Regions from separate parts of the Bacillus infantis NRRL B-14911 genome, predicted to be linked through region 2. Evidence: riboswitches for the same ligand, from Rfam matches in the RefSeq annotation. Region 2 holds a riboswitch; each other region holds the start of a gene.
The links. A riboswitch is a leader RNA that binds a small molecule or an ion and turns the genes downstream of it on or off. The one in region 2 is predicted to bind S-adenosylmethionine.
Positions count from the first base shown of each region.

Region 1 (7,770 bases), 2.2 Mb from region 2:
TTCCTGCACAGCACCAAAAAGGCTGACATACAGATGATCCTGCATAAGATTGATGGCTTCAATCACACTTTCATTCCCAGCCGCAAACCCCACTCTCCAGCCTGCCATATTGTAAGTTTTAGAGAGTGTATAAATTTCAATGCCTGTTTCCTTTGCCCCTTCCGTCTGCAGGAAGCTGACTGGCTTTTTGCCGTCAAAGCCAATTGCACCGTAGGCGAAATCATGAACAACGCAAATTTCATTTTCCGCTGCAAAGCGGACCGTTTCTTCGAAAAATTCCTTCGTAGCCGTGGCTCCGGTCGGATTATTCGGATAATTGAGGAACATCATCCTGGCTGATTCGATGTCCTGCTCAGAAAGCTCACCATAATCCGGCAGAAAATGATTCTCTTCTTTCAGGGGCATGACAGCCATAGAAGCTTTCGCAAGGGCCACTCCTGACCAATAATCAGGATACCCCGGGTCAGGAACAAGGATCGTTTCCCCTGGATTGAGAAGACATTGAGGAATTTCAACCAGGCCAGCCTTCCCGCCGAATAAAATAGCTATTTCCTTTTCCGGATCAAGGTCCACACCATATTCCCTTTTGTAAAATTCAGCTGCTGCAGCTTTCAGGCTGTGCTGACCGCGAAAAGGGGAATATTTATGATTAAGGGGATTTTCGGCTGCTTCCTGAAGTTTCCTGACGATATGCGGCGGTGTGGGCCTGTCAGGGTTTCCCTGGCCAAGATTGATGACATCATGCCCCTGCCCGGCATACCTGGCTGCTTTTTGCACCAATGTTGCAAAGAACTGCTTTGGCAGACTTTGCAACAGTTCAGATTGAGGAAATATTTTCATCACATAGTCACCTGCTTTACATGTGGATTAAATTTTTATTTGAAAAACCAATGACAAAGATATAACGTAAAAGGCAGGAAGTAAAGAAATATTCTGCAATTTTATCATTTTATCCTTTGCATACGGAGGTTTACCCTATGAAAATATCCTGCATCCAAATGGACATCTCCTTTGGCAGCCCTGAGAAAAATTACGAAAAAGCTGAAACGCTGATCGAGCGCGCAAGCAAAGACAATCCCGATATCATCGTGCTGCCTGAGCTGTGGACAACGGGCTATGATTTAACCCGACTGGAAGAAATCGGGGACAGGCACGCAGAATCAAGCATCCGGTTTTTGCAGACTATGGCCCATAAGCATCATGCTGCCTTCATTGGAGGAAGCGTCGCAAATAAAACAGAGGATGGTGTTTTCAACACCCTGCTTGCAGTCAGCAGCACAGGTGAACTCCTGCACCAATACAGCAAGCTGCACCTTTTTCAACTGATGGATGAACATCTCCACCTGTCACCCGGGAGCGGGGATGCTTCTTTCAATCTGAATGGCCATCCCATGGCCGGCTTTATCTGCTACGATATCCGTTTTCCTGAATGGATCCGCAAGCATGCACTTGAAGGAGCAGAAGCCATTTTCGTCGTGGCTGAATGGCCCCTGCCCCGCCTCGCCCATTGGCGCGCGCTGCTGATTGCAAGAGCCATTGAAAATCAATGCTATGTGGTTGCCTGCAACAGGGCCGGATCTGATCCGGCCAATCAATTTGCCGGCCACTCCATCATCATCAATCCATGGGGCGAAGTCGTTGCAGAGGCTTCAGAGCACGAAGAAATCCTTTCAGCAGATCTCGACCTCAGGCTTGTAGAGGAAGTGAGGGCACGCATCCCAGTTTTTACGGACCGCAAACCTGAATTCTATTAGAATTTTTTAAATTTTTATTGACAGAAAACATATGCCGCTGTTACTATTTTTTCAAATGGCTGGCGGCAGCCGTTTATACAAACTTATATTCTCTTATCAAGAGCAGGCAGAGGGACTTGGCCCGATGATGCCCAGCAACCGACCGTAATTCCATCGTGAGATGGGGCGCAATCCTTGCGCCGGAGAATTCCTCCATAAGGCACGGTGCTAATTCCAGCAGAAAGCTTGGCTTTCTGGCAGATAAGAGGTGCGAAGCTCAATACTTCAAGCCTCTTTCAGCATGAGAAAGAGGCTTTTTTATGTCCTGATGGATAAATAAAGCCTCCAAATTCAGGAGGGAAAAATGATGACACTCGTAAAAAATAAATATGCTCCGCTGACAGAAAAAACAGCCGCGGAACTCGCTGTAAGCCTTGGCCAGTTTCCCGGAAATGCATCTTTAGCCACGGAAGAAATAGGCGACGGAAATCTTAACCTTGTCTTTAGGATCAAGGAAAACGGGACAGGAAAAAGCCTGATTATCAAGCAGGCTCTCCCTTTTGCCAAGGTAGTAGGCGAAAGCTGGCCGCTGACCTTGAAAAGGGCTGCTATTGAAGCAGAAGCGCTTAAACTTTTTAAAAAGCTTGCTCCGGATTTTGTGCCGGAAGTTTTCTACAATGATGAAGAGCTCGCGGTGACTGTGATGGAAGATCTTTCACACCTGGAGATCAGCCGTACAGGGCTGATCTCTGGAAAAGAATATCCGCTGCTTTCCGGCCATCTTGGAAACTACCTGGCAAGAACTTTGTTCTATACCTCGGACTACGGCCTTCTTCAGGCTGATAAGAAAAAGCTTGCCAAAGATTTTTACAACCCGGAGCTGTGCAAAATTACGGAAGACCTGATATTTGCAGATCCTTATTTCAATAGCCCGACCAATGATTTTGAAGAAGAGCTGAAAGGCGATGCAGAAGCCTTATGGGCTGATTCAGTATTGAAACTCGAGGCAGCGCGCCTCAGGAAAATTTTCTTAAATGAAGCGGAGGCGCTGCTTCACGGTGATTTGCATACAGGAAGCATCTTTGCTTCCGATGCGGAGACAAAAGTCATCGACCCGGAATTTGCTTTCTACGGCCCTGCAGGTTTTGATATCGGACAGGTGATTGCCAATCTGTTATTCCAGTCTATCGCCAATCCTGAGAAAACGAGACTTATAGATCATCATATTGAAACATTCTGGGGAACTTTCTCAGATGATTTCTCTCTTTTATGGCAGAAGGATAATAAAGATCCTTTTGCTGGAACAGAAGGTTTTCTATCCGCTGTGCTTCAGAAATATTGGGAAGATGCGGTTGGTTTTGCAGGCTGTGAGCTGATAAGAAGGACAATCGGACTGGCCCATGTTGCTGACCTTGACGGGATAGAAGACAAAAAGGCGCGCCTGGCTGCCAAGAGAGCTGCACTGGCTGCAGGGAGAAACCTGATCCTTCAGCGCAGGGAAATCGCAGATGCAAAGGATTTATGCAGGATTGTCAGCCTTGTTTCGGCAGGGTGAAAACAAGGTATTCCGCAGGTTCAGAAAAACCCAGTTTTTCTGCAAGCTTCTTACTTGCCAGATTGGCCGCGCTGCAATCCCAGCGCGGCTGCAGATTTTTTCCCAGGGCAGTTTTAATGAATCTCGCAGCAAGCATGGCTCCCAGCCCCTTTCCCCTGGCACTTTCTGCTATATGGATATCCATTTCGGCAAATTCATTGCTCCTGAATATAGAAACACATTCACCGGCTGCCTGCTCTCCCATCAGCACCCTGATGCCGAATCCGGATCTCAGAAAATGCTCAATGGATCCCCAGTATGTGCTGAAATAATCCATTCGGAACTCAGGATATTCACCTGCTGACTCCCTATCCAGCGGAAAAAAGGAGACTTCGCTGCTTTTGGTAGACAGTTTAGGAACCGGCGAAAAATTTTGAAAGGAATGGCGGTGATGCTTATTGAGCCTCTCTCCAAACTGGCCGGATATGAATTGATCCAGTTCGGCAGAGCCGGAAAAAAGTGTGAACCGCCTCCCATTTTTCTCTGCTTCATCCAATTTTCCTGCCAGCAGGTCAAATGACCCTTCTCCCGCTCGTCCCGCGGCATAGTGGATGCCGCTGGTGAGGGATATCAGCAGACTTCCTTGCCTCTCCTGTACCTCACCTGGTATAAGGCCATCAAGAACAGCCGAAGCAAAGACTGGGACAAAATCAGTTCCAGGTATATGCTCATACATATAGGCCATATCAAGCTACTCCGGCTTAGCCCACATTTCACGGGGGTTCAACTCATAAACGCTGTTTTCCCTGTACATGAAATGATTGACGATAAATTCTCTCCTGATCGTCGCATAGTCTTCATGGAATTTCTTTATATACTCATTAAGCTCTTTTTCAGGATATTTCTTTCCCATTTTCAGACCTGAAGCAATATGCTCAAAGATAAACAGCTTTTTCTTGCGCTGTGCCGGTATATTCTTGAGCTTCCCTTCTTTTGTGATGAAATTTTCGATAACCTTTTGTTTCTCATTATGCATTTCCAGCATTTCTTCCATCTCTCCTTCCTTTTTATCAAACAGGTTAATGAGAACCTCTGCCTGCTGTTTGATAACCGATTCATTCAAGTAATAATAGATGGTGTTTTTATCACGGCGCTGATAGATGCTATTAATAGCTTTTAGCTTGTTTAAATGATGGGTGATCGTCGGGGGAGTAAGGCCCAATTTGCCTGCAATTGCCTGGCCATGCAGAGGCCCATTCGATAATAGTGCTATAATCCGTATTCTGGCAGGGTCGCCCATCGTTTTATGAAATGCCACCAGTCTGTCTAACTGCATGAGATCAGCCTCCAAATTTGATGTATGTCTAATTAGATTTATATCAAATTAGAATACAGCAGTCAATTCTTTTGCAAAAAAAATGCATCATTCTGCTGAATGATACAAATTTGAACAATCGGTATTTCTTTTTTGCTATAAAGTAAAAATGCCGCCTGGATCCTGGTACCCGCCCCGCTTTATGGGGAGATCGATATGAAAAACGGTTCCTTCCCCCATTTTGCTTTCCACTTCAATATTACCTTCATGCTCTTCAATTATTTTATATGTGACCATTAAGCCCAGCCCGGTCCCCCGTTCTTTCGTTGTATAAAACGGCTCTCCCAGCTTTCGCAATTTTTCCGGCGGAATGCCGGATCCCTCATCCCTTATGGAAATCCGGATGCTCCCTGTCCTGTTTTTTTGAATGCAAATGGTAATGATTCCGCCCTTTGGCATCACTTCAATCGCATTCTTAATAATATTTATGAACACTTTCTTCAATTGGTTCGGCTCACAGAAGACCAGGGGAAGGTTCTTGGCATAATCTGTCCTGAACTGGACATTATGGAGAACTGCCTGGGCAGTCAGGAGCTCAACTGTCTCTTTCATCAGCTGGATAATATCTTTCTCGACATACTGAATGGCCTGTGGCTTCGCCAGAATCAGGAATTCATTTATAATGGAGTCGATTCTCTGCAGTTCAGAGGTAATAATATTGAAGTACATGGAATTTCCGCTCCCTGCACTGTCTTCCAGAAGCTGAATGAACCCTTTCAAAGCTGTCATTGGATTTCTGATCTCATGGGCGATTCCCGCTGCTAATTGCCCAATCACATTCAGTGTATCAGACTTCTTCAGCTGGTCCTCCATCTCCAGCTTCTCTGTAATATCCTTAAAAGTCGTCAGGCTGAGCCCTGAGAAGACATTTTGCTTCAAAGAGAACTCAAAATGCATTTTTCTGCCGGATTTCAAAATATAAGAAATCGTCCCGTTGGATTGGCCGCTGCCTGACAGTTCCTCCAGATGCATGCGCAGCTCCTCTTCTGTTATATTACAATCATTCAGCAGCGCAAGCAGGGACTGTCCCACAATTTCATGCTGACTCATCTGCAGCATTCTTTCTCCTGAAGCATTGATATCGACAATGGTAAAGTTTTCATCCCACAGTATCAGCCCCTCCAGGGCACCTTCAAAAATGCTGCGGAATTTCCTTTCGCTTTCCCGCAGTTCTTCTTCCATTTTATGCCGCTCACTGACATTCCTGAAAATCGTCATATGATAGCCTTCAACGGCGTTCAGCTTAACGGTGAATTCCAGCAGCTTCTTTTGCCCATTTGGCATGAGAAAAAACAGCTCATTCCTTACCTGTCCCTCTTTGTACAGCTCCTCGAGAATTTGGAAATAGCTTTCATCCTTGTGAAGAACAAAATCATCCACCTTCCCGGCAAGAAGTTCATCATGGGTGCTTTCAAATATTCTGCATGCTGCCTGGTTTGCATTGATGATTGTCCCTTTATCCTTCCAGTAAACGATCCCATCGAGCGCTTCCACAAACAGGTCTTTATACAAGTCTTCATGTTTGCGGATTTTCTGCTCCAGCCGTCTCTTCTCTGTAACATCCCTGAATATGGACAAAAGGAGGCGGCTATCAGGAAGGCGGCTCGTTGTAAATTCAAAGTAGGCAAGGCTGCCGTTATTGGCCATCGGCAGAACACCTTTGACTTTTTCCTGGGACTGCAGCAGCTTTTTCTGCTTTTCCAGCTTAAAATGATAATCGACGGGAACCAGGTCATCCAGCCTAAGTCCCTCGAACTGTCCCTTCTCAGTACCTAAAAACCGAGACATGGCAGGATTAACCGCAATAATCTCCCGCTGTTCAGTATAGATGATCATTCCATCTGCTGCGGAATCAAAAACATGATTGGCTACTACAGACTTTCCCATTTGCTCTGCCGCCTGTTTCAGCCTTTCATTTTCCAGTTCAAGCACGGCTATCCTTTCCTCCATTTGTTTTCTTGCTATATCAGATAAAGCCCCCACCTATTTTCCTCCTCGAAGACATAGACTTGCCTGACATCTATCTTATACCTTTCCAACTGTGCTGGAAAATTCTATCGGCTTTTATGGCTTGTATACTACAACACTTACATTTTATTACTGTTGGGGTTAAAAAAAAACAATTTTTAGACAATTACCAGCAATTTTTTCCCTTTTCTGTTGAGACGAAACAGCTTAGACTCTATGAAAAACAGGCTGCGGCAAAAATGAGTTTTGCCTGCAGCCTGTTTTGTTCATTTATAGCCTGAATTTAGAAATCATCTCGTTCAGCTGATCTGCGAGCTCGGACAATGACTGGGCATTATCAGAAATTTCCTCCATCGAATGATTTGTCTGGCTGATGGAGGCACTCGTCTGTTCAATCCCTGCTGCAGATTCCTCGGAAACGGATGCAATATTTTCAATTGAGTCATTCATTACCGCAGAACTGCTTGAAATTTGTTCGAGGCTCCTGGAAATTTCATTGATGTTTTCAGACATCCTGTTGACAGACTGATAGATATTTTGGAATGTCTGGCCTGTATGCTCAATCTGGCCGGTCCCCTCTTCTACCTGCTCATATCCATGCTTAAGGGAAAGGACGACGTCATTGGATTCTGCCTGAATCCCTTTAACAATCCTGGTAATGTCTGACACAGAGAAAGATACCTGTTCAGCCAGTTTCCTTACCTCATCCGCCACCACGGCAAAGCCTCGACCATGCTCACCAGCCCTTGCAGCTTCAATGGCAGCATTAAGGGCAAGCAGATTGGTTTGGTTTGCTATATCATGGATAACCTGCACAAGCTTAGAGATTTGCTTAGTCTGCTCATCCAGTCCCTGCACCTTTTGTACAGAAGATTTCATGATCTCGTTGATGCGCAGCATCTGCTGCTGTGATTCTTTCATAAGCTCATCGCCATTTTTCGTCATATTCAGAACTTCGCCTGAATCTTTCCTGATGGCAGCGCCGCTCTTATTGGCATACTCAACTTTACCCAGATAATCTTCCATCATTTCAGCAAGGCTTGTTGCAGAATTGGCCTGCTCTTCTGCTCCACCTGAAAGCTCCTGCATGGTGGATGCTGCCTGCTGGCTTGCCGATCTGACTTCATTCGCCGAGATATTCAACTCCCCGCTTCTGTCAG
Region 1 covers NC_022524.1:1,526,443-1,534,212, reverse strand. Annotated here, with positions in the region: gene N288_RS07810 (pyridoxal phosphate-dependent aminotransferase) at 1-840, opposite strand, end outside; gene N288_RS07805 (carbon-nitrogen family hydrolase) at 978-1,754, shown strand; SAM riboswitch class I at 1,845-2,001, shown strand; gene mtnK (S-methyl-5-thioribose kinase) at 2,098-3,288, shown strand; gene N288_RS07795 (GNAT family N-acetyltransferase) at 3,266-4,012, opposite strand; gene N288_RS07790 (DUF2087 domain-containing protein) at 4,019-4,603, opposite strand; gene N288_RS07785 (PAS domain-containing sensor histidine kinase) at 4,739-6,625, opposite strand; gene N288_RS25815 (methyl-accepting chemotaxis protein) at 6,881-7,699, opposite strand.
Region 1: it holds a riboswitch for S-adenosylmethionine, as region 2 does, so the genes downstream of both, mtnK (S-methyl-5-thioribose kinase) here and metK (methionine adenosyltransferase) in region 2, are expected to answer to the same signal.

Region 2 (7,770 bases):
GTCCAAGAAGGATGGTAATCCCAAAGAATGCAAGCATCGCTTTTTTATTGCCGAGCCTCATGGCATGAATCGCCAGCCCGATCGTAAAGCTGCTCGTCAAAAGAACAAATGTCTCTATCAAAACAGGTGAGATCTCAAAGATTTCACCGGCAGACGGACCGCTTCCGGTCCTGTCCACCAAGGTAAAATATCCGGCAAAGAGTGTTGCGAAAAGCATGATTTCCGCACCAAGGAAAATCCAGAATCCCAATATCTTTGTCTTATTTTCTTCAGTACTAAATTCAAGCGGCAGCGAGTGATCTATTTTCATTAGTTAGCACCCCGCATATTAGTTTCATTTTCAGTTTTTTCGATTTCCTTAACCGGGATATGGTAGCCATAATCCTTTTGGAACGACCATACTGCCATGCAGGCAAAGATTCCGATCGTTGTGATGATGACTGGAATCCACATAGCAAAGATGAAGGAGAAGCCCCATGCAAAGAAGATGCAGCTTAAGATAAATGGCAAGCCGCTGTTATTCGGCATATGGATTTCTTCATATTTGCCAGGGAATAGGTTGTGTCCGTGTTTCTTCGCATCCCAGAGGCCTTCAGAAGTCTTCACCTCAGGCAGTACGGCAAAGTTATATACCGGCACCGGTGTGTTTGTCGCCCACTCAAGGGAACGTGCATCCCAAGGATCTGAACCGATATCTCTTGAAGCATAGCGTGTGCTGTAATACACATTGTATACAATCAGGGCGAATCCGACAGCAAGCCCTGCAGCTCCAATAAAGGAAAGCATATTCCAGATGCCGTATCCAGTAGCTTCAGAATAAGTGTACGCGCGGCGCGCCTGTCCGTCCAATCCTGAGAAGAACATCGGCATGAAAGCAAGGAGTGTACTCATGGAGATAATCCATGCAGTCAGCTTCCCGATCTTTTCGTTCAGGATGTAGCCGAACATTTTCGGCCAGTAGAAATGGAAACCGGCAAGCATCGCGAAAACTACACCCGGAATAATAACCATATGGAAGTGGGCAACCAGGAACATTGTATTATGATACTGGTAATCTGCAGCCGACATTCCGAGCATGACACCTGTTACCCCGCCGATTGTGAAAATCGGGATGAAGAGAAGGGAATAAAGCATTGGCGTCGTAATCGTAATTTTCCCTTTCCAGAGCGTCAGGAGCCAGTTGAAGATCTTAACTCCGGTCGGCACGGCAATCGCCATGGTTGTAATAGAGAAAATACTGTTTGTCAAAGCTCCCTGGCCCATTGTAAAGAAGTGGTGGGTCCAGACAAGGAAGGACAAGAGTGAAATGATCACCATGGATCCTACCATTGATTTATAGCCATAAAGGTTCCTGCGTGCGAACGTTGAGATGATCTCGCTGTATATACCGAAAGCAGGAAGTATCAGAATGTATACCTCAGGGTGTCCCCATACCCAGAAGAAGTTTGCCCACAGCATATCCATACCGCCATTGCTGGTCGTAAAGAAGTTGGTGGCAAATAATCTGTCAAGAGATCCCATTGCAAGAGCAACAGTCAGTACAGGGAAAGCAAATACGATAATGATGCTGGCAACAAGTGATGACCATGTGAACATTGGCATTTTCATCAATGTCATGCCAGGAGCACGCATCCTGAGGATGGTGGTTACCATATTGATACCGGTCATCAATGTACCCAAACCAGCGATTTGCAGTGAGAACATATAATAGTTGGTTCCGACTGATTCGCTGAACTCAGTCCCTGCAAGAGGGAAGTAGGAAGTCCAGCCGGCATCAGGCGAACCGCCGATAACGAATGAGATGTTCAGCAGCATGGCACCCATGAAGAAGAGCCAGAAGCTGAGTGCATTAAGTTTAGGGAAAGCAACGTCGCGTGCCCCGATTTGAAGCGGCACAACAAAGTTCATGAAAGCCATGATGAATGGCATTGCCATGAACAGAATCATAACTGTTCCGTGCGTTGTGAAAATTTCATTATAGTGCTGTGCGTCAAGGAGGGTATTGTCCGGCACAGCCAGCTGGGCACGCATCATGATGGCATCTGCGCCGCCTCGGAAAAGCATGAGCAGGGCAGAAATCAGATACATGATCCCAATCCGTTTATGATCGACTGTTGTCAGCCATTCTCTCCACAGATAGCCCCATTTTTTAAAATAAGTCAAGCCTGCAATGATGGCAATAACCGTTAAACCTATAGCAACCATTGACGCATAGATTACAGGGCTGGGATGCGGAATGGCAAAACGTTCAAAGAATTCCATAGGATTTTAAACTCCTTTCTAGGGTAGCGGGTCTGTTCTTATTAATGGCCTTCATGTTCTGAGTGGCCATTGTCGCCAGATCCGTCCTCTTCCATATCCATATGTTCATGATCTGAGTCAGCATCATGGCTGTCAGAGCTGGAACCATGGTTATGGCCGCCATGCTCGCCTTCAGGTGCGGGCATGAAATCAAGATGTGTTCCGGTATAAGTTGACTGTCCAAGATGCCCCGGTTCAAGCAGTTCATTGAATTTTTCTTCCGTAAGAGGCTCAGCCGTATCTTTCACGTCATCAACCCATTGGTCAAACTCTTCCTGCGGCATGGCTGTTACATTGAATGTATTTTCAGCAAAGCCTTTTCCGTTAAAGTTGGCATTGCGCCCCATATATTCACCGGGTTCATCTGCTCCCAGGTGCAATGTGTTGACCATATCAGCCATGGCATATTTTTGTCCGCCAAGCTGAGGGATCCAGAAGCTTGTGATCGGTCCGTATGAATAGAGCTTAAATTCAAGCGGGCGGTCAGTCGGTACATATAGATAGTTGACTGTTTCGATATCTTCTTCTGGATAGCTGAAATGCCATTTCCAGTTAGAAGATGATGCATATACGACTAAAGGCTCTTTGTCGCCGTATCCTGTAGGTGCTGATTCCACTTTATAGTTGCTTTGTGTGGATACAACCGATAGGAAGATGACGATCAGGACGGGGATACCGACACAGACCGCTTCGACCAGAAGATTTCCTTTAATATGCGGCGGTTCATAATCCTTGCTTTGCTTTGAAGAGCGGTATTTATAGAGCATATAAGCAAGCATGGCAAAAACCACAAGGACGATGACAGACATGATTGCCGTTGACAGGATGATGTCTTTTGCCTGGACGGCGGCCTGAGGCCCCTTGGGATCCAGCACCATCAGCGGCTCACAGCCTGATAGAATAGTAATGATTGTAAATATTCCTAAAAGCAAAGAATATTTCTTTTTCATGGATAAGCCCCTTTCTCAATGGCTGAAAGTTTAATAACATAATAATAGTGTATATGTTACATAGTTCACAATCTGTTATCATCATAAGCAATTTTAAAGGGTAATTCAATAGAATGTGAAAGGTGTCACAAATTGTTCAAGAAGATAGAAATTCTTTCCGAACTTTGCGGCATATTATTTGCACAACAGAAATTAAGGGGGCTTGCCAAGGCGGGGGAAACTCCTGCAGCTAAGCAGAAGAGGCATTATTTATAATGAAACATATATTATATAGATATAAGTTTACACTGCTTCTATATTGATTGAAAGGTATGGTAAAATTTAATAAAAAGCACGATTTTACAGGCGGGAGATGGTAATGTGAAAACGATGGCCCTTTACGACAATACTTGCCAGCTTTGCCAGATGACAAAAAAATCTTTCCAAAAGCTTGACCTGCTCCACAGGGTAGACTGGGTTTCACTCCAGAAATATGAACAGGAGCATGGAGAAATTCAGTTCAGCAGCAGGGAGCTGAGGAAAGAGCTTCATATTATAACTCCTGAAAAAAAGGTCCTGAAAGGTTTCTATGCAGTAAGAAGGCTGCTGCTGCTGTTCCCCCTGACCTTCGTTCTCGGGCTCTTTATGCACCTTCCTTTCGCATCTGCTGCCGGGGTTCCGGTATACCGGTGGATTGCACGGAACAGACACAAACTGCTTAGGAAGAAATGCAAGGACGGCAGCTGTTCCCTGTGATTAATTTCCATATCGGATTTTCTGCAGGTGCAGGATGAATTTCTTCTTGCTATAGCGGAGAAAATGATTGACGCCGCTACATCTGTACGTTATGATTTTACCTTGAACGGATACTCTCTTATCCCGAGCTGGTGGAGGGACAGGCCCGATGAAACCCAGCAACCTGCTAATGATGCTTTTGAAAACGGATATATGCTGAAAAGAGCATAACGGTTCAAATTACCAGCCAGCAATGGTCTGTTTTTAGCAAAGGTGCTAACCTGACGCAAGGAAGATTCCTTGAACGATAAGAGTGAAAGGCGCGAATCATTTTGCTTTCAACCTTTTCACTTTGGGAAGGTTTTTTATTTTGCATTTTGAGGGATGTCTTTTAATTGCATATTATGGAAGTTTTTGCATAAAGCTGATTTACAAGGGCTATGCATTTAACAGGATAAAATCATACAATTTCTATTGTGCCTGGCTTATATATAATGCCTTTGACCGGTTTTCTGCATCGGCGGTGACCTGCCTTTTCAGCACTTGCCTGAGAATGCACGTACCGGGGGATGGAACCAGCCGGTTATGCAGATTGTGAAGCAATGCATACGCGAGAGCGGGATAAAAACTCCATGTTTATTCAATACTACTTAGGGAATGAGTACCGTATCAATCCGAGGGGAAGAATAAGGTGTAGCGCCGGATAAGAACCTCACTCTATTCTTATAAATAAGGAGGAAATCAGATGTCAAATAAACGCCGTTTGTTTACTTCTGAATCAGTTACTGAAGGTCATCCGGATAAAATCTGTGACCAGATTTCTGATGCAATTTTAGACGCTATCTTAGCAAAAGACGCAAATGCCCGCGTTGCTGCTGAAACATCTGTTACAACAGGGTTAGTCCTTGTTGCAGGTGAAATTACAACATCTACATATGTTGATATTCCTAAGCTTGTCCGCGAAACAATCAAGGATATCGGCTATACCCGTGCTAAATACGGCTTTGATTCCGAAACATGTGCTGTCTTGACTTCCATTGATGAGCAGTCAGCTGACATTGCAATGGGTGTAGACCAGGCGCTTGAAGCGCGTGAAGGCCAAATGTCAGATGAAGAAATCGAAGCGATCGGCGCAGGGGACCAGGGCCTTATGTTCGGCTTTGCCTGCAATGAAACGAAAGAGCTTATGCCTCTTCCGATTTCCCTGGCGCACAAATTATCACGCCGCCTGACAGAAGTGCGCAAAGAAGAAATTCTTCCGTATCTGCGTCCGGATGGCAAGACACAGGTGACTGTTGAGTATGATGAGAACGACAAGCCGGTACGCATCGATACCATTGTCATCTCCACACAGCACCATCCTGAAATCAGCCTGGAGCAAATCCAGCGCAACCTGAAAGAACATGTCATCAATCCGGTCGTTCCAAAAGAACTGATCGATGAAAATACAAAATACTTCATCAACCCTACTGGCCGTTTTGTTATCGGCGGACCTCAAGGGGATGCAGGTTTGACTGGCCGCAAAATCATTGTTGATACTTACGGCGGATATGCACGCCACGGCGGAGGCGCATTCTCCGGCAAGGATCCTACAAAGGTTGACCGCTCAGCAGCTTATGCAGCCCGCTATGTAGCGAAGAATATCGTCGCTGCCGGCCTTGCTGATAAGGTTGAAGTGCAGCTTGCCTACGCCATCGGGGTAGCGCAGCCGGTTTCCATTTCTGTTGATACATTCGGAACAGGAACTGTGAGCGAAGATACGCTTGTCGACCTTGTCCGCGATAACTTTGATCTTCGCCCGGCAGGCATCATCAATATGCTGAACCTGCGCCGCCCTATCTACAAGCAGACTGCAGCTTACGGACATTTCGGCCGTACAGATGTTGATCTTCCTTGGGAGCGCACTGACAAAGCAGATACACTGCGCCAGCAGGCTGGAAAATAATCCTTATAAGAACAAAAAAGCGGGAGTGCTGAAATATGCAGCTCCCGCTTTTATATTTCGTCTAAAGGGATAGAGCGTTTAACGGTCTGCTGATCTGTGAATAATTCTTGTAAATGCCTAATTTTTCCCCTGCCTGTTTTTCATGTTGATAGTGCCATTTTTTCAGGTTTAGTGGTAGTATTAGAGAGTATGTTTTTTGGGATTAATGTGTGATATGGCAGATTATGGCTGGCCGGGCAAGCACTGCACCGGCATGAATGCCTTCCGCTGTTTTTTTCAGACGGAATGGGATTTTGACTAAATTGAAGAAGGTGAACTACATAATGTGCGGTTTTATCGGCTGTGTCCATGAAAATGCGCAAGTTCTGAACGATGCGCAAAAGCAGCAGTTTGAAAATATGAATAATATCATTACCCACAGGGGGCCTGATGATGCAGGCTATTACAATGATGAACATATCCAGTTCGGCTTCCGCCGCCTGAGCATCATTGACATCGAATGCGGCCATCAGCCGCTGACCTATGAAAATGAGAGATACTGGATCATTTTCAATGGCGAAGTCTATAACTATGTGGAGCTTCGCGAAGAGCTCATAAAAGAAGGCCTTACATTTGAGACCAATTCAGATACAGAAGTAATCATCGCGCTATACAGCCACCTGAAGGAAAAAGCGGTTGAAAAACTCCGCGGCATGTTCTCATTTGTCATCTGGGATAAACAGGAGCAGTCCTTATACGGGGCTAGAGACCATTTCGGAATCAAGCCTTTCTTCTACCTCGAAAATGATGGGAAAACATTTTTTGCTTCTGAAAAGAAAAGTATCCTGATGGCGCTGGAAAATGACGTCCTTAACTATGAGTCCCTTCAGCATTATTTGACGTACCAGTTTGTTCCGGAGCCGGAAACAATGTCCGCTGGCATCCATAAACTTGAACCGGGCCATTATTTCACAAAGAAAATCGGTTCTCCGATGGACATCAAACGCTATTGGAAGGCTTCCTTCCAGCCTGTCCAAAAGTCTGAGCCGGAATTTGTGAAAGAAATAAAAGACGTCCTGTTCGATTCTGTTAAAATGCATATGCGAAGCGATGTACCGGTTGGTTCATTCCTGTCCGGCGGCATCGATTCTTCCATCATTGCATCCATTGCAAAACAATACCATCCGAATATCAAGACATTTTCTGTCGGCTTTGAGCGGAACGGATTCAGCGAAATTGATGTAGCCAAAGAAACAGCGGATAAGCTGGGTGTTGAAAACATCAGCTATGTGATCACACCGCAGGAGTATATGGATGAACTGCCTAGGATCATGTGGCATATGGATGATCCGCTCGCAGATCCGGCATGTGTGCCTTTATATTTCGTTGCCCGTGAAGCACGCAAGCATGTAACGGTTGTCCTTTCAGGCGAAGGTGCGGATGAGCTGTTCGGCGGCTACAATATTTACCGTGAGCCCCAGTCGCTTGAAATGTTCAATAAAATACCGCAGGTCGGGAAAGCTTTCCTGAGGCTGATTGCCAGGATGATGCCTGAGGGCATGAAAGGCAAAAGCTTCATTGAACGCGGCGTGACTCCGATGGAAGAAAGATATATCGGAAATGCAAAAATGTTCACTGAAGAAGAAAAGCGCAGGCTGCTTGGCGTCTACCAGAACGGCATCGATTATAAAGATATCACAAGGCCTTTATATGCGGAGAGCCAGGGCTATGATCCTGTGGACCGTATGCAGTATATCGACATCCACACCTGGATGCGCGGCGACATTCTATTGAAGGCTGATAAAATGACCATGGCCCATTCCCTTGAGCTTCGCGTGCCATTCCTTGATAAAGAGGTATTCAATGTAGCTTCAAGGATTC
Region 2 covers NC_022524.1:3,729,896-3,737,665, reverse strand. Annotated here, with positions in the region: gene qoxC (cytochrome aa3 quinol oxidase subunit III) at 1-310, opposite strand, end outside; gene qoxB (cytochrome aa3 quinol oxidase subunit I) at 310-2,262, opposite strand; gene qoxA (cytochrome aa3 quinol oxidase subunit II) at 2,304-3,251, opposite strand; gene N288_RS25725 (hypothetical protein) at 3,384-3,506, shown strand; gene N288_RS18790 (thiol-disulfide oxidoreductase DCC family protein) at 3,621-3,986, shown strand; SAM riboswitch class I at 4,102-4,279, shown strand; gene metK (methionine adenosyltransferase) at 4,711-5,910, shown strand; gene asnB (asparagine synthase (glutamine-hydrolyzing)) at 6,234-7,770, shown strand, end outside.

Region 3 (7,770 bases), 1.3 Mb from region 2:
AGCCATAAGGAATTTGAGTCTGGCCAGATGCCTTTTTTCCCGGTAGCCGTAGTCCCTGAATATCGTTGTTACGGCAATGGCTGTTTCCAGTGTGCGCTCAGGTTCAATAAATACGTCCAGCGTTTCTGCCAGATAAGGCCGGGAAGAAAGTCCGCCGCCAACCTTCAGGTGGAACCCTTTTCTCTCACCGCCATCAATCACCTTGACCGCCGGGGTGAAGGATACACAGTTGATTTCCGCATTAGAAGCATTATGCAGATTAGCTGAAATTGACATTTTATATTTTCTAGGCAGATTGGAGAAATCTTCATTTTTCTGAAAATAGGTATATACTTCATTAACAATCTCAGTGGTATCAAACAATTCGTGCGGATCAAGCCCGGCAATCGGATTGCCGACGATTGTCCTTGTGATGTCACCGCATGCCCCTGCACTCGAAAGGCCTACAGCCTCCAGCCTGTTGAAAATATCAGGAATCTGGCTGATTTCAAGCCAATGGAATTGGATAGCCTGCCTTGTTGTTATATCAAAGACGCCGCGCCCGTAGTCCCGGGCAATTCCGGCCAGAGCATCTACCTGCGGCTTCGTCAGGATGCCGGAGGGGACGTTCACCCTCATCATGAAATAGCCGTCCTCCTTCGGGCGCTGCAGGTACAAGCCTGCCCATTTGAACAGGTCCCACTGATCCTTTGGAATGGATTCAAAGCCGTTTGCTGCATAATAGGGAATATCATTAAGAATTTCGAGTCCGTCTTTTTCCAGCTTTGCTTTCTCCGTTTTGTTCAGCTTTTCATTATCAGCCCAATGCTTTACATATGCCATTCTTGCCCCTCCTTAAATGATTCCCTGCTCTTTTAAGTAGATTAATATCTTTTCAGCTGCCTCTTCTGGAGAAAGCTGGTCAGTCCGAATGATGATTTCCGGGTCTTCCGGCTCTTCGTAAGGAGCATCGATCCCCGTGAATCCTTTAATCTCCTCGCGCCGTGCTTTTTGGTACAGCTGCTTGGGATCCCGCTTTTCACATTCTTCCAAAGGGCAGTCAATGAATACTTCAATGAACTCCCCTTTTTCCGGAAAAAGGCTTCGCACCAGTTCCCTGTCCTTCCGGTAAGGCGAGATGAATGCTGTACAGACAATCTGGCCGCTGTCAGTAAACAGCTTAGCCACTTCACCGATCCGGCGGATATTTTCATTCCTGTCTTCTTCTGAGAATCCGAGGTCGCGGTTCAGTCCATGGCGGATATTATCGCCATCCAGGACATATTCATCAATGCCATCCTTGAAAAGCCGGTGGCTGACGATATTGGCTATGGTCGATTTACCTGATCCGGACAGCCCTGTCAGCCAGAGCACACAGCTGGCATGCCCGTTTTGCGCCCTCCTCTCTTCTTTTGTTACTGCTGCTTCATGCCATGTAAGATTCAGTGAATGTGCCATGCATTCTTCCTCCTTAAACCGTTTCTTTTTCCCGCAAGCCCTGAATCAGCACCTCAATTACTTCTTTCCTGCTGAAAGAGGATGGCGGGATTTCTCCGGCACGGAGCATTTCCCTGACCTTTGTGCCTGAAAGGATTACCCGGTCATCCGCTGTATGCGGGCAGGTCTTGTCGGAAGCCATGCCTTCACACACATTGCAATAGAAGCTGTGCTCGAAAAATAAAGGCTTGATCCCCAGCTCTTCTTCGGTAAACTCCCTGAATATATGCTGGGCATCATAGGTTCCGTAATAATTGCCTACTCCGGCATGATCGCGCCCTACGATGAAATGGGTGCATCCGAAGTTCTTTCTGGCGATGCTGTGAAAAATAGCTTCCCTCGGCCCCGCGTACCTCATGGCTGCTGGATAGACTGCGAGCTGGACACGGGTTTCAGGATAATAATGCTCCAGCAGCACCCGGTAGCTTTTCAGGCGGACATCTGCCGGTATATCATCCTCCTTCGTATCCCCGACGAGCGGGTTAAGGAAAAGGCCATCGACTGTTTCAAGGGCAGCTTTCTGGATATATTCATGGGCCCGGTGCACCGGGTTCCGCGTCTGGAAGCCGACAACCGTGTTCCAGCCTTTTTCAGCAAATAAGGACCGCGTCTCCTTCGGTGTCAGCCAGACATCTGTGAAATCTCCTTTATCAGGACGCTTAATCAGTGTAATTTTTCCTGCAGCATAGGTGCGGCCTCTTTCAAAAAGCTTATTAACTCCTGGATGTGCCCGGTCAGAGGTCCGGTAGACTGAAAGTGCCTCTTTTTCCAGATCTGGCTGGTAAAGCTCGGAAAGTTCAAGGATCCCGTAGGTTTCTCCCTTATGATTCAGCCTGCAGATATCACCTTTATGAAGGTCAGCTGCTATATCCGGAATGATCGGCAGCGTGACCGGTATCGGCCATACTGTACCATCTGCAAGGCGCATACTTTCAACCACAGATTCGTAGTCCTCCTTTCCCAGAAAACCTGTCAGCGGGCTGAAAAGTCCACAGGCGATCAGCTCCAGGTCACTTAATGCAACTGAGTCTATCTCTATCTCCTGATTCGTGTTCTGGATCGGATAATCCGGATTGAATGCTTCTATGAGTTTGCCTCCATGAGGCATAGGTAGTGACATTTTCATCAGCCTTTCCTTGCTAGTTTATAAGTTTCATTTTCCGGCAGGGCCGTATTCTGCCTTCCCATCAGGAAACGGACACCGAATACAGAAATAAGGACTCCAGCCATGGCAACAATCGGGTAAAAGTCATGCTTAATGATGATTTGGATCAAGGTATAGCTCAGTACCATCGACAGTACTGGCGACACAAGCCATACACCGAGGAGCCTGATGACAATTTCTTTCTGGAAAACAGAGCGCCCCTGGCCGGCAAAGCCGATTCCGATGATGGAGCTTGTCGTGATCTGGGTCAAGGGGACGGGAATCCCGAATAAGGATGCAGCAGTGACAATGCCTGCCCCGGTACCAGAAATGATGCATCCTTCTTCGAGCCGGATATCAGTGATTTTCTTTCCGTTTGTCTCCAGCACTTTACTGCCGAGAAAAACAGCGCCTGCGGCGACGAATATACCGCCCCAGAAAATCCCTGCCTCTGGCGGGAGGATGTCAGCACCAACAAGGGGGCCAACCGCATTGGCAACATTATTCATGCCGGCCGAAAAGGCTTCAAACAATCCCATGAGTGTGACCAGGAAGCCAAGGAAGCGGATGGTGCCCGGCTTTTTGGTCTTCTTGGTTGAGCGGAGTATCCTGATCAGCTTCGCTGCAATGACAGCAATGATAAAAGCGGCCAGCGGCGTAATCAGCCAAAAAGAAATGATCCACAAGAGCTTGGAAGCAAATAAAGATTGATAAGCAATCCCTGCCCCTACAACTGATCCGACTGTCACCTCACTGGTCGACAGCGGAATTCCGAAAATATTGGCCAGGAAAAGCGACAGTGCTGCAGAGGCAAGGACAATCAGGGCTATGCTCACGGTGAAAGTGCTTTTCGGCACAATCCCGCTTCCCATCGTTTTGACAACCTCGCCCCCTCCGAGCCAGGCGCCAAGGAATACGGCGGCTCCGCACAGCAGGAGAGCAGTCTTTCGGCTTTTGATGGATCCTGATCCGTATGCAATCCCCATCGAGGCAGCTGCCCCGCTTGCTCCTATATTCATGGCAAAGAATAGTCCAATGGTCATTGCTATTGCTGCAAGCATGGTCATGCCCCCCTTTCACCCGGAATGCAGGCCGCATTCCGTCTTGCCGGTCCCAGCCCACCTGCCTGCCCTGCTGTCCCCGCCAACTCCTGCAGCCCTTGTACAGGGAAAGCATCCAATGCTTGGATACCCATTGTCATGGAGGTTATTATATGGGAGATCTTTTTTACGGATATGCTCCCAAACTTCCTCCCAAGTCCAGTGAATAAGAGGGCAGATTTTTACATTTTGAAATTTGCTGTCCTTGTTTAAAAATTGCGCCCCAGCCCTGGATGCAGACTGATCCCTCCTCAGCCCGGAAATCCAGGCGATTTTGTCTTTCATGGCTTCCTGGAGCGGAATGATCTTCCGGATGCTGCAGCAGCGGTCCGGCTCTCTTTTCCACAGTGCCGGTCCATAGGCTTCCCGCTGGTCATCCAAAGAAAGGGAAGGAAGCTTCCTTTCAATATTCAGCTCCGGAAAACGCTCCTGCACCCTTTCAATGACCTCATAGGTTTCCGGAAAATGGAGCCCGGTATCCAGGAAAATAATATGGGCATCAGGCTTTATCCCTGTGATAAGATCAATCAGTACAATCGCCTCAGCCCCGAAGCTTGAGGCGTAGCTGATATCTTGCGGGCTGTAATGGCTATAGGCCCATTCCAGCACTTTTTGTGCTCCTTTGAATCCATCGTTTTCAGGGAATGATGGCGGTTCCCAGCTGGTGTATGTTACGGTGGTGCTCATTTCAGTGCTCCTTTCATGGTGCCTTCTGTTTTTTGACTGATTTTTAACAAGAAAAAAGGCAGCCTTCCTCCCGCTTTTGGGAAAAAGACCGCCTCTAGTTTGTCTAGTCAGCGCGCTTTATTAGATTGAAGGCGAACCTTTTCATTCTTCTCAATTTGAATGACCTTGCCATCCTGCACCACAAGTGTGATGCTTCCAAACTTTACAGACTGCAGCATCCTTTGCAGATGTGCGGCCACTTCCTCCCAATCAGCATGCTTCAGATCGGCTCGCCTCCTTTTTGAATGGCTGGGATGGGGACAAGGAGGAAAAAGAAAACGCCTTTTCCAACAGGAAAAGGCGCATTTCGCATACTTGCACCTTATCTCCCAAAATGCTGGACATTTTGCTGGAATTGGCACCTTGCTTTTAGCAGGTTGCCGGGCTTCGATGGGCCAGTCCCTCAGCCACTCTAGATAAGTGATATAATCAGGAGCGTTTGCTCTGATTTATTTTATTGAAATTAATCCTACCATACCCATATGATTTGTCAACGAGTTAACGAAAAGTTTTCTAATAATTTTTTTAATTAGGAAAATATGCTCATTTTATCTGATTCTCAAATTCCCACTCCTCTTTCCCGATTAAATAAAGAACCAGCAGGATGTCTTCCAGCTGCCTGAATGACTTTCGTTCCGGATCGATATCGAGCTTTGGCAGGAGTGAATAAGAAAGTTTTTTTGTGAGCTCTTCTCTTTTGCCTATAGGGAGCTGGAGCAGCCTCTCACTATAGGTCTTTAAAAGCTTCCACTCCTCGGCGCCAATCTTCCTGACAGTCCACTCGTCCATATATATATCTTCCTTTTTCAGGCCTCTTTCCTGGATTTCTTTTTCAATCCCGGTCATTTTACCCGGCTTCTTCTTTTTCCGTTCATGCACGACCACTGTCCCGGCAGCCAGATCGCCGACCCGTTTATGCCTGGAATGAAAAAATACCATCAGAATGCCAAGCAGATAGTACACCGGCAGGGAGTCTATGATGCGGAGGAGATTTCGGATAAAGCTTGAGAGCAATGTGATGCTCTGGCCGTTATCCTGAATGACCCTTATTCCCATGATCTTTTTCCCCAGTGTCCTTCCTGCCCAAAAATATTCCAATACAAAAAAATATCCCCAGTTGACCAGAAAAAGGCAAATTAGCATAATGGCGAACGGCCATGAAAGAAAAGTATCATCAAGAAAGAATGCTGCGGCACTGGAAGCATAAAAAGCAAATAAAAGAATGCTCGCCAGATTGAATACCATAAGGATCAGCTGATCGATGATGAGGGCCCCGGCCCTGCTGCCAAGTCCGGCAGGCTGGAATTGAAGCGATACAAATTCAGGTGTTTTGATAAGAATTGTTTCTGTTTGCATGATGCACCCCATTTCCTGGAAGTTTTGCCTGTATCTCACTCTCCCTATGATTTATAATGGAGATACAACTTTTATGGTTACAGGCAGGTGATTAGATTGAATAGTAAACAGTTCATCAAGCAGCATCGGGAAAACTGGCAGGAGCTCGAGGAGCTGCTCGCCAGGATGAAAAGACGAAAAGCCGCAGGAACTGATTTGGCCCGGTTTGACAGGCTGTATCAGAAAGCAGCACAGAATCTTTCATTCTCCCGGACTTTCTTTCCAGACGAAGAAGTGACTTTTTATTTAAATGATCTTGTCGCAAAGGCGCATAATCTTTTATATAAAAGCCAATCCTCCAGTATGGCCCAGCTGAAAGATTTCTTCCAGATCAAGTTTGTGCGGCTATTGTTCGAGCAATGGAAATTTGTCGTTGCCAGCATGCTCCTTTTCACATTGGGCGGTTTGGGGAGTTTCTTTGCTGTGATCCATGATCCGCTTTCAATCCATTCGATTCTCCCGGCCGAGATGTCCGGGGCAATTGATCCCCAGAGGCTCGGCGAGAATGAAGGTGCGGTCGATTCTGCGGTCATGTCAGCAAGCATCATGACCAATAATATCCGTGTCGCAATCCTCGCATTTGCCGGCGGTATCACCTTTGGGATTTTGACCGTTTATCTTATGATTTATAATGGCATCATTGTAGGCGCCATTGCCGGCCTGTTTTGGTCTCACGGAAAATCTTATGAATTCTGGGCCTATATTGTCCCCCATGGGATGATAGAGCTTACCGCGATATTCATCGCGGGCGGAGCCGGCCTGCTTATGGGATATAAGCTTCTGGTCCCGGGCAGATACTCCCGGGGCTATCAGCTGAAAACCAAGGCAAAAAGGTCGGTTCAGCTGCTACTGGGAACTATTCCGCTCTTCATCATCGCCGGATTGATCGAGGGGTTTATCACCCCTTCCCCGCTCCCGCTGGAAATGAAGTATATGGCTGCCTTCCTGACGGTCCTTGGACTGCTGTTTTATGCCTGGTCAGGCTGGCTCCTGGATCAAAAGCGAAAACGCCTGGTTCATCCCCTGCAAGCTCCATAAATATTTGCAGGGGTATATGCTATGGATGCTCTAAAAAACAGTTTCGCGCTCCCGACAGCTCACTGAGTGCCGGTGAGATAAACAAAATCTCTCCATGTAAATGGCAGAAATTAAAGAAGCCCCCGATTCAACACATTGATATAATGGGACACAGCAGCTGCTGCGAGACCTCCTTCAGGCGCTTCCGCCATTTGCAGGCCTTGTTTTTCCCATCTCAGCTTTTCCCGCTTTGCAATAAGGATCTGCTGCTGCGCCATGCTTTTTAGCATGGCGCTTTTTATAGTGTCCGGCCGATCTTTGGCCCGGGCTGAAAGGATATTGTCTTCGATTCCGAGCATAAAGAACAGGTGCCGCTGCCGGATCCTTTTTAGATAAACAAGCGCACCTTCCTCCAGGGTGAAAGTCCTTACATCAGAAAAGAGAAGCAATAAGCTCCTTTTGTTCTGGACAGACTGCAAATATTGAAAGGCACCGCTATAATTGGATTCTGCAGCGTCCGCCTGTATCGAATACAAAGCTTTCAGGATGAAGTTTAAGTGCTGCATCCCTTTTGAAGGCGGTACATACGATTGAATGTCTTTTGAAAAAGCAAGGACGGAAACATAATCACCGTTTTTGAGCGCCGCGGCTGCGGTAGTCATTGCCGCTTCCAGCGCCTTTTCAAGCCTGTTGCCCGTTTCCAGCTCCGCACCCATGATCCTGCCGCAGTCAATCATAATGGTGACATATTTTCCGTGCTCCGGCTCATGGACATTGGCCATGACCTCCTGAAGCTTGGCCGTCTGCCTCCAATTGATTTTACGGGGATCATCTCCTGGCGCGTATGCCCGTATTTTTGAAAATTCCCCGGCTCCGCTCTGCTGCCTCCGGATTTTTTCTCCTTCATAAAGC
Region 3 covers NC_022524.1:2,464,384-2,472,153, forward strand. Annotated here, with positions in the region: gene N288_RS12315 (nitrite/sulfite reductase) at 1-822, opposite strand, end outside; gene cysC (adenylyl-sulfate kinase) at 835-1,437, opposite strand; gene sat (sulfate adenylyltransferase) at 1,451-2,596, opposite strand; gene N288_RS12330 (inorganic phosphate transporter) at 2,602-3,681, opposite strand; gene N288_RS12335 (phosphoadenylyl-sulfate reductase) at 3,697-4,407, opposite strand; gene N288_RS24725 (YezD family protein) at 4,515-4,646, opposite strand; SAM riboswitch class I at 4,766-4,869, opposite strand; gene N288_RS12345 (RDD family protein) at 4,990-5,802, opposite strand; gene N288_RS12350 (stage II sporulation protein M) at 5,899-6,879, shown strand; gene N288_RS12355 (DUF58 domain-containing protein) at 6,990-7,770, opposite strand, start outside.
Region 3: it holds a riboswitch for S-adenosylmethionine, as region 2 does, so the genes downstream of both, N288_RS24725 (YezD family protein) here and metK (methionine adenosyltransferase) in region 2, are expected to answer to the same signal.

Region 4 (7,770 bases), 1.4 Mb from region 2:
TGAAGCTTTAGAAGAAGAAAGCATATGCAATGGTGAATAAGCTTTTCCTGAACTGCTGTCATGAAGGACAACATTTCTCTGGGCAAAGGTTCCGCGTTCTGAATCCTGCCCGGACAGGCGGATTGGCGTACCATCCTTCAGGATGGAGGCGAATGCCAATGTTTCTGCAAGGCCCCAGTCAATTTTTCCGTTGCCTTCGAGCGCTTCAGTCCTGCGCTTCAGGATTTTGTCCAGTTTATTGAAGACCTTGAAATCTTCAGGCCATGTCAGAAGCTCTTCATTGATTTGCTTTAATGTCTTCAGTTCAACAGCTGTGGCTAATTCAGGAATACCTTTTTCAACCGTTTCAGGCGGATTGGTTTCCTCAACTTCCTTTTTCTTATCTGGAACTTTATTATAGGCCTCTTTCAGCTTATCAAGAACCTCAGCATCCATTCCTTCCAGGCTTTCCCTGGAAAGAGTGCCGTTTGCAACCAGCTGTTCACTGTATAGTGATTTAATGGTTGGGCGCTTATGTATAACATTGTACATAAGCGGATTTGTCGTCATCGGCTCATCCATTTCGTTGTGTCCGAAACGTCGGTAGCCGATCAGATCAATCAGAAAATCTTTATTGAATTTCGCCCTGTATTCACAGGCGAGCTGGGCGGCAGCTACCACAGCTTCAGGATCGTCAGCATTTACATGCAGGATCGGAATTTCATAGCCCTTGGCAAGATCGCTTGCATACCGGGTAGATCTGGAATCCTGGGATTCTGTTGTAAATCCGATCGTATTATTTGCAATGATATGAATGGTTCCGCCAGTACGGTAACCAGTAAGCTGGCTGAGATTCAATGTTTCTGCCACAGTTCCCTGTCCCGGGAAAGCTGCGTCACCATGAATAAGGATTGCCATAGCCGAGCTTGGATCTTCCTTCGGATAGCCGGAAGCGCTTCTGTCATCCTGGGCTGCCCGTGTGAAGCCTTCAACTACCGCGCCGACGAATTCAAGGTGGCTCGGGTTATTAGCAAGCGTCAGTCTTGCTTTAGTCGTGTTTTCCTTCTTGATCTGCCTGTCCAATCCCAGGTGATATTTTACGTCGCCTGTCCAGCCGTAGTTAATGCCGATAGAACCTTCAGAAGGCACAAGCTCTTTATTCGGCGCATGCTGGAATTCAGCGAAGATCATTTCATACGGCTTACCAAGCACATGGGCAAGCACGTTCAGGCGGCCCCGGTGAGCCATTCCGATATTGATCGTCTTCGCGCCGTCGACAACAGATTCTGCAACCAGCTCGTCCAATAGCGGCACAAGCGTATCAAGCCCTTCGATTGAAAAGCGTTTTTGCCCGACAAATGTGCGATGAAGGAATTTTTCAAACTCCTCAACCTCCATCAGCCTTTTCAGGACTCCCACCTTCTTTTCATTTGAAGGTTCGGCAAGCAGTGTGCCTGTTTCCACCTTGTTCCGAAGCCAATTCTTTTCGTTCACATCGTATACATGATGAAACTCATAAGCTATTGTTTGGGTATATACATTCTTAAGATGCTCTATTGCTTCAAATCCATTGCGTACATGTGAAGGGGCATCTGAACAAATGATCGATGCCGGCACCTGCTCCAGATCATTCCGGGTCAATCCATATTGCTCCAGCGCAAGGATGTCTTTCTCCGGCTTATTGTTTTTTAATGGGTAGATATCAGCCGAGATATGGCCGTACGCCCTGATATTATCCGCAAGGCGGATAGCTGCCAGCGTTTTTTCCAGCTGTCCGGGAGCTGCAGCCTGGACAGGCTTATCATTTTCAAAGGTGTCAATCTGAGTTTGTTCAGGAGATCCCCACTTTTCAAAGTACTCTCTCATTTCAGCGTCTACTGATTGAGGGTCCTCCAGGAATCTTTCATATAATTCAATAACATAGCCAAGGTTTGGTCCATGAAACCCCTGTAAAGGTCCCTCGCCGTTGGATGGCGTTTTCATGAAAATTACCTCCGAGTGTTTTTTTAAGAAAACATTTAGTTTCCGGCATTTTATCCCGTAAATTTTTACCCTAATATATGAAATAGTAACGCAAAATTGTATGAATAATAATTTTATTCAGAGGATAAAACGTTTTCAATGACATTTTACCACGCAAATCCCTATCGTACAAAGGATTTAAACTGAAAATTAGAAGAAAAATGTAATTTTTTTTCATCACCTTAAAATCTATATTAAAAAAATGATTTTTCTATTTTTTTTCGCTCCATTATGAATATAGTAATGTTATAATAGGTAGATATCTAACTTTAGGACTGTAAAGGATTAAGGGATTCTTGTGAATAAACAGCGATTATTATTCTAATAGTAAAAAATAAAACCGGGAAAGATTCCCGGTTTTATTTTTTTCCTATGTTTCAACTTAGTAATCTAATACAATGCCTGACCCGGCGTTTTTATGTGCAGTCCCCCATTATATTCTTTCTATATTAATGCCCAGCTGTTTTGTTTTCCTGCTCTTTATGCTGTGCAGACATTCTTGTCTTCTGTCCAAAGGAAAGTCATAAGGACCCTTGACCAGGGTGTCCGCATGCTGGAATGGAATATGGCCTGCCTCTTCGATCAGCTCTCCGTCTTGAATGCATTCATACAATAAGCAGCGATTTTTCATATGTTTTTGCATGGACTCACCTTCACTTTCCTTTTCTTGCTTCTATTCTAAAGCAAAAGAGCTGAATTTTCACAAAAATAAATTCCCATTTTTTCTTTTCTTCCGCATAAATTTCTCCCGGCTGTACAAAAAATATAACGATACTTTCCAAGGAGGAATGAAAATGAATATTGGCAGGGCAAAAGAAATTCTTATGTCTGCTGATCCTATTAAAGTCAGCTATGAAGGTGAATCTGTAATCATACAGCATGTGGATGAAAGGACAAGGACAGCGAGGATATATTCCAGGGCTGAACCTGAAAAGGAATTGGATGTATCTGTCCTGAATCTGATCGAGGGTTGAGATCATATTTTTAAAATATTATGAAAGTTCATTGACTTTTACTGGTTTAATATTGTAAAGTATAGAAAATTCAATAACTGTATTTCTTATCAAGAGAGGCAGAGGGTATGGCCCTGTGAAGCCTCAGCAACCTTCAATGGATAATATTGAAAAGGTGCTAATTCCTGCAGGTCCTTTATGGGCTTGAAAGATAAGAAGAATGACAAGTGCTGCATCCAAAAAGTCTTCTTCTTATAGAAGACTTTTTTTATTTTCCATGGAGCATGAAAGCATTGTGCAAAAAAGGAGTGAACATATTGGTGAAAACAGAAACATTATTGGCGCAGCTTGGCAATCGAAGCGATCAGCATACAGGAACCGTCAACCCTCCGGTTTATTTTTCTACAGCTTACCGACATGAAGGAATCGGCAAGTCCAACGGCTATGATTATGTCCGGACGGGAAATCCAACTAGGGAAATACTTGAGCAGGCAATTGCCAGCCTTGAAGGAGCTGATCAGGGTTATGCCTGCAGTTCGGGCATGAGCGCCATCTCCGTTGTTTTATCTCTATTCCGTTCAGGTGATGAGCTGGTGGTGTCAAAGGATCTTTATGGAGGCACCTACAGGCTGCTTGAGCAGGGTTTTGCCAAATGGGGGCTGGTTACAAAATACGCAGATACCTCTGATATCCATGCGGTAAGCAGGCAAATCTCGCCTCATACGAAAGCAATATTCCTGGAAACGCCGACCAACCCGCTCATGCAGCAGGCTGATATTGAGGCTATGGCTGCAATCGCCCGCCAGCATGGAATTCTACTGATCGTCGATAATACCTTTTTTACGCCGGTCCTTCAGCAGCCAATCAGACTGGGGGCCGATATCGTCATACACAGTGCTACAAAATATCTGGGCGGCCATAACGATGTGCTCGCAGGCCTTATTGCGGCACGAGGAGAGAAGTTATGTGCCTCCCTTGCCCATCACCATAATGCTGCAGGAGCAGTGTTAAGCCCATTTGATTCCTGGCTCCTGATGAGAGGGATGAAGACCCTTGCCCTCCGGATGAAGAAGCATGAAAGCAATGCTCGTAAACTGGCTGAATACTTGAACAGCCATGAATATGTAGAGGAAGTGCTGTATCCCGGAAAAGGCGGAATGCTCTCCTTCAGAATCCTTGAAGAAAATTGGGCAGATCTATTCCTGCAGAAGCTGAACCTTATTACTTTCGCCGAAAGTCTTGGCGGAACTGAAAGCTTTATTACTTATCCTGCCACACAGACACATGCTGACATCCCGGAAGAGACCCGATTAGCCAATGGAATCTGCGGCAAGCTCCTTAGATTTTCTGTTGGCATCGAAGATCCGGAAGATTTGATGAAAGATTTGGAACAGGCCTTCAGTGGCTGTGTGGAAGGGGAGAATGCAAAATGAACGAAGACTGTTATAGATTCGAAACAAAGCTATTGCACAATAAACATAAAACAGACCCGGTTACAGGGGCTGTAAGCGTCCCGATTCATCATGCCTCCACCTTTCATCAAAAGGATCTTGAGTCTTTTGGCAAATATGACTACTCAAGAAGCCTAAACCCGACAAGAGAGGCGCTTGAAGAAGTAATTGCAGGACTTGAAGGCGGAACCAGAGGATTTGCGTTTTCTTCCGGTATGGCGGCCATCTCCACTTGCTTTCTTCTTCTTTCCCAGGGAGACCATGTCGTCATTTCAGAGGATGTATACGGAGGCACCTACAGGATGGTCACAGAGGTCCTCTCGCGCTACGGAATTGATTACACCTTCGCAGATATGACTAATTTAGAAGAAGTAAAAGAGGCTGCCCTTCCACATACAAAACTATTCTATGTTGAAACACCTTCCAATCCCCTCTTGAAGGTTGCCGATATTAAAAGCATTGCTGAGATTGCCAGGGAAAAAGATGCTTATACGTTCGTTGACAATACTTTCATGACCCCCCAGCTGCAAAAGCCGCTGGACCTTGGGGCAGATATTGTCCTTCACAGTGCGACGAAATTTATCTCCGGACACAGTGATGTCGTTGCCGGCCTTTGTGCAGTAAAAGATCCAGTGCTGGCTGAGAAAGTGGCCTTTCTGCAGAATTCCTTTGGTGCTGTCCTTGGTGTGCAGGATTGCTGGCTGGTGCTGAGGGGTTTGAAAACCCTTCATGTCAGACTGCAGCAGTCCATGATAACAGCAGAGAAAATTGCTCTTTTCCTTGAGAATCACCCACTTGTGAAAAAAGTGCATTACCCTGGGCTTGAGAGCCATCCGCAGTTTAAGCTGCAGAGAGAACAGGCTGCCGGGCCGGGAGCTGTGCTGTCTTTTGAGCTTGAAGACGAAGATGCGCTGCGGAAATTCTCTGATGCTCTGGAAATCCCGGTTTTTGCAGTAAGCCTGGGCGCTGTCGAGTCGATACTCTCCTGGCCAGCCCGGATGTCTCATGCCTCCATGCCTGCACCCGAAAGAAGCAGGCGCGGAATATCCGACTCCCTTCTCCGCCTTTCTGCAGGCCTCGAAAATCCGGATGATTTAATACACGATTTCAGCAGAGCACTTTCTGCCGCAGAGAGAACATGCCATACAGCGAGGGTAAAACTATGAGTCTGCTGGATAAAATGGAAAAAGAGATCATCATAGCAGATGGAGCGATGGGCACTCTCCTCTATTCCTATGGTACAGATTTCTGCTTTGAAGAACTTAATGTATCACAGCCAGGCCATATTCAAAATATCCACCAAGCTTATATAGATGCAGGTGCAACTTTGATCCAGACCAATACCTATGCAGCCAATTATCTCAAGCTGCAGCGCTACGGACTGGAGGACCATGTAAAGGAAATAAACAGTGCCGCTGTCACTGTTGCGAGGAAGGCTGCGGGAAATCATGCCTTTGTGGCCGGAACGATTGGCGGAAACCGCGGGATCAAACCCCACTCAATATCTATAGAAGAAATAAAAAGGAGCTTCAGGGAGCAGCTCTACTGCTTGCTGATGGAAGGGGTGGATGCGATCCTTCTTGAGACCTATTATGATCTCAAGGAACTGGAAACTGTCCTTTCGATCGCGAGGAAAGAAACAGCCCTCCCTCTCATTGCCCAGGTGTCACTGCAGGAGACGGGTATTATGCAGGATCACACTCCCATAAGCGAAGCGCTGTCCAGGCTGGATGCGCTCGGCGCGGATATCGTCGGGCTCAATTGCCGGCTTGGCCCCCATCATATGCTGCTGACGCTTGAGGAGGTGCCCCTGCCACAGAAGGCTTACCTGTCCGCATATCCAAATGCCAGCCTGCCTGCATACACGGATGGAAAATTCCATTACGAAGGCGATGCAGAATATTTCAGGCAGTCTGCCAAAGCTTTCAGGAACCAGGGGGTAAGGCTGCTTGGAGGATGCTGCGGCACCACTCCTGCTCACATCCGTGCATTTTCAGATGAATTAAAAGGATCTCCTCCTTTAGAGAAAAAGGAAGTCAGGGAACCAAAGGCTAAAATTCGGATTATGCCAAAAGAGGCCCAAAGGGATCTTCCCCCGCTCCAGGATCTTGTGAAAAAGAGACAGTCAGTCATCGTTGAATTGGATCCTCCAAGGAAATTGGAAACGGATAAATTTTTTGCCGGGGCCAAGGCTCTTCAAGACGCAGGCATTGACGCAATTACACTTGCCGATAATTCGCTTGCATCCCCCCGGATCTCAAATGAAGCACTCGGCTATTTGGCAAAGAACAGGCTGGGGCTTCGTCCGCTCATTCACCTGACGTGCAGGGACAGGAATATCATTGGGCTGCAATCCCATTTAATGGGCCTTCATACACTGGGACTCCATGATATTCTTGCCATTACCGGAGATCCTGCAAGGGTCGGCGATTTTCCCGGCGCATCTTCCGTATATGATATGTCCTCCTTCGAGCTGATTCAGATGATCAAGCAGCTGAATGAAGGCCGCTCGATTTCAGGCAAGGATCTTGGACAAAAAGCTGCATTTTCTGTTGCTGCTGCCTTTAACCCAAATGTCCGTTCTCTTGAGAAGGCAGTTCAGAGGCTCGAAAAAAAGGCGGAGTGCGGAGCGGATTATTTTATTACCCAGCCTGTATTTTCGGAAGAGAAGCTTATGGAAATATATGAGGCTACCAAACATATGGAACAGCCGATCTATATCGGCCTCATGCCTCTGACGAGCAGCAGGAATGCTGATTTCCTTCATAATGAGGTGCCGGGCATCAAAATATCCGACAAAATCAGGGAACGTATGAACAGCCTGAAAGATGACCCCCTCCAGTCAGTCCGCGAAGGGATCAGCATAAGCAAAGAGCTGATTGATGCAGCAGCAGAGCTGTTCAATGGCATCTATTTAATCACCCCGTTTATGAAGTATGAACTGACAGCGGAGCTTGCCGCATATGCGCGCAGCGAGAAGCTGAAGACAGCCAGGAGGAGCAGGAATGCCAAAGATTTCTCTATCTGAAAGAATGAATAATAAAATCCTGATCATGGATGGCGCCATGGGAACGATGCTGCAGAGAGCTGATCTTTCTGCTGAAGATTTTGGCGGCGAACAGTATGATGGCTGCAATGAATACTTGAATCTTACAGCACCGGGGGTTATTAAAGAAATCCACCTTGCCTATCTTAAGGCCGGTGCCGATATAATTGAAACCAATACTTTCGGGGCCACAAGCATTGTCCTTGATGAATACAGCCTTAAAGAAAAAGCCTATGAAATCAACAGAACTGCTTCTTTGATTGCAAGGAAAGCGGCTGATCAGATCAGCACTCCTTCATGGCCGCGTTTTGTTGCCGGA
Region 4 covers NC_022524.1:2,324,506-2,332,275, forward strand. Annotated here, with positions in the region: gene sucA (2-oxoglutarate dehydrogenase E1 component) at 1-1,962, opposite strand, end outside; gene N288_RS11590 (H-type small acid-soluble spore protein) at 2,796-2,975, shown strand; SAM riboswitch class I at 3,059-3,172, shown strand; gene N288_RS11595 (methionine biosynthesis PLP-dependent protein) at 3,239-4,387, shown strand; gene metC (cystathionine beta-lyase) at 4,384-5,571, shown strand; gene N288_RS11605 (bifunctional homocysteine S-methyltransferase/methylenetetrahydrofolate reductase) at 5,568-7,433, shown strand; gene metH (methionine synthase) at 7,411-7,770, shown strand, end outside.
Region 4: it holds a riboswitch for S-adenosylmethionine, as region 2 does, so the genes downstream of both, N288_RS11595 (methionine biosynthesis PLP-dependent protein) here and metK (methionine adenosyltransferase) in region 2, are expected to answer to the same signal.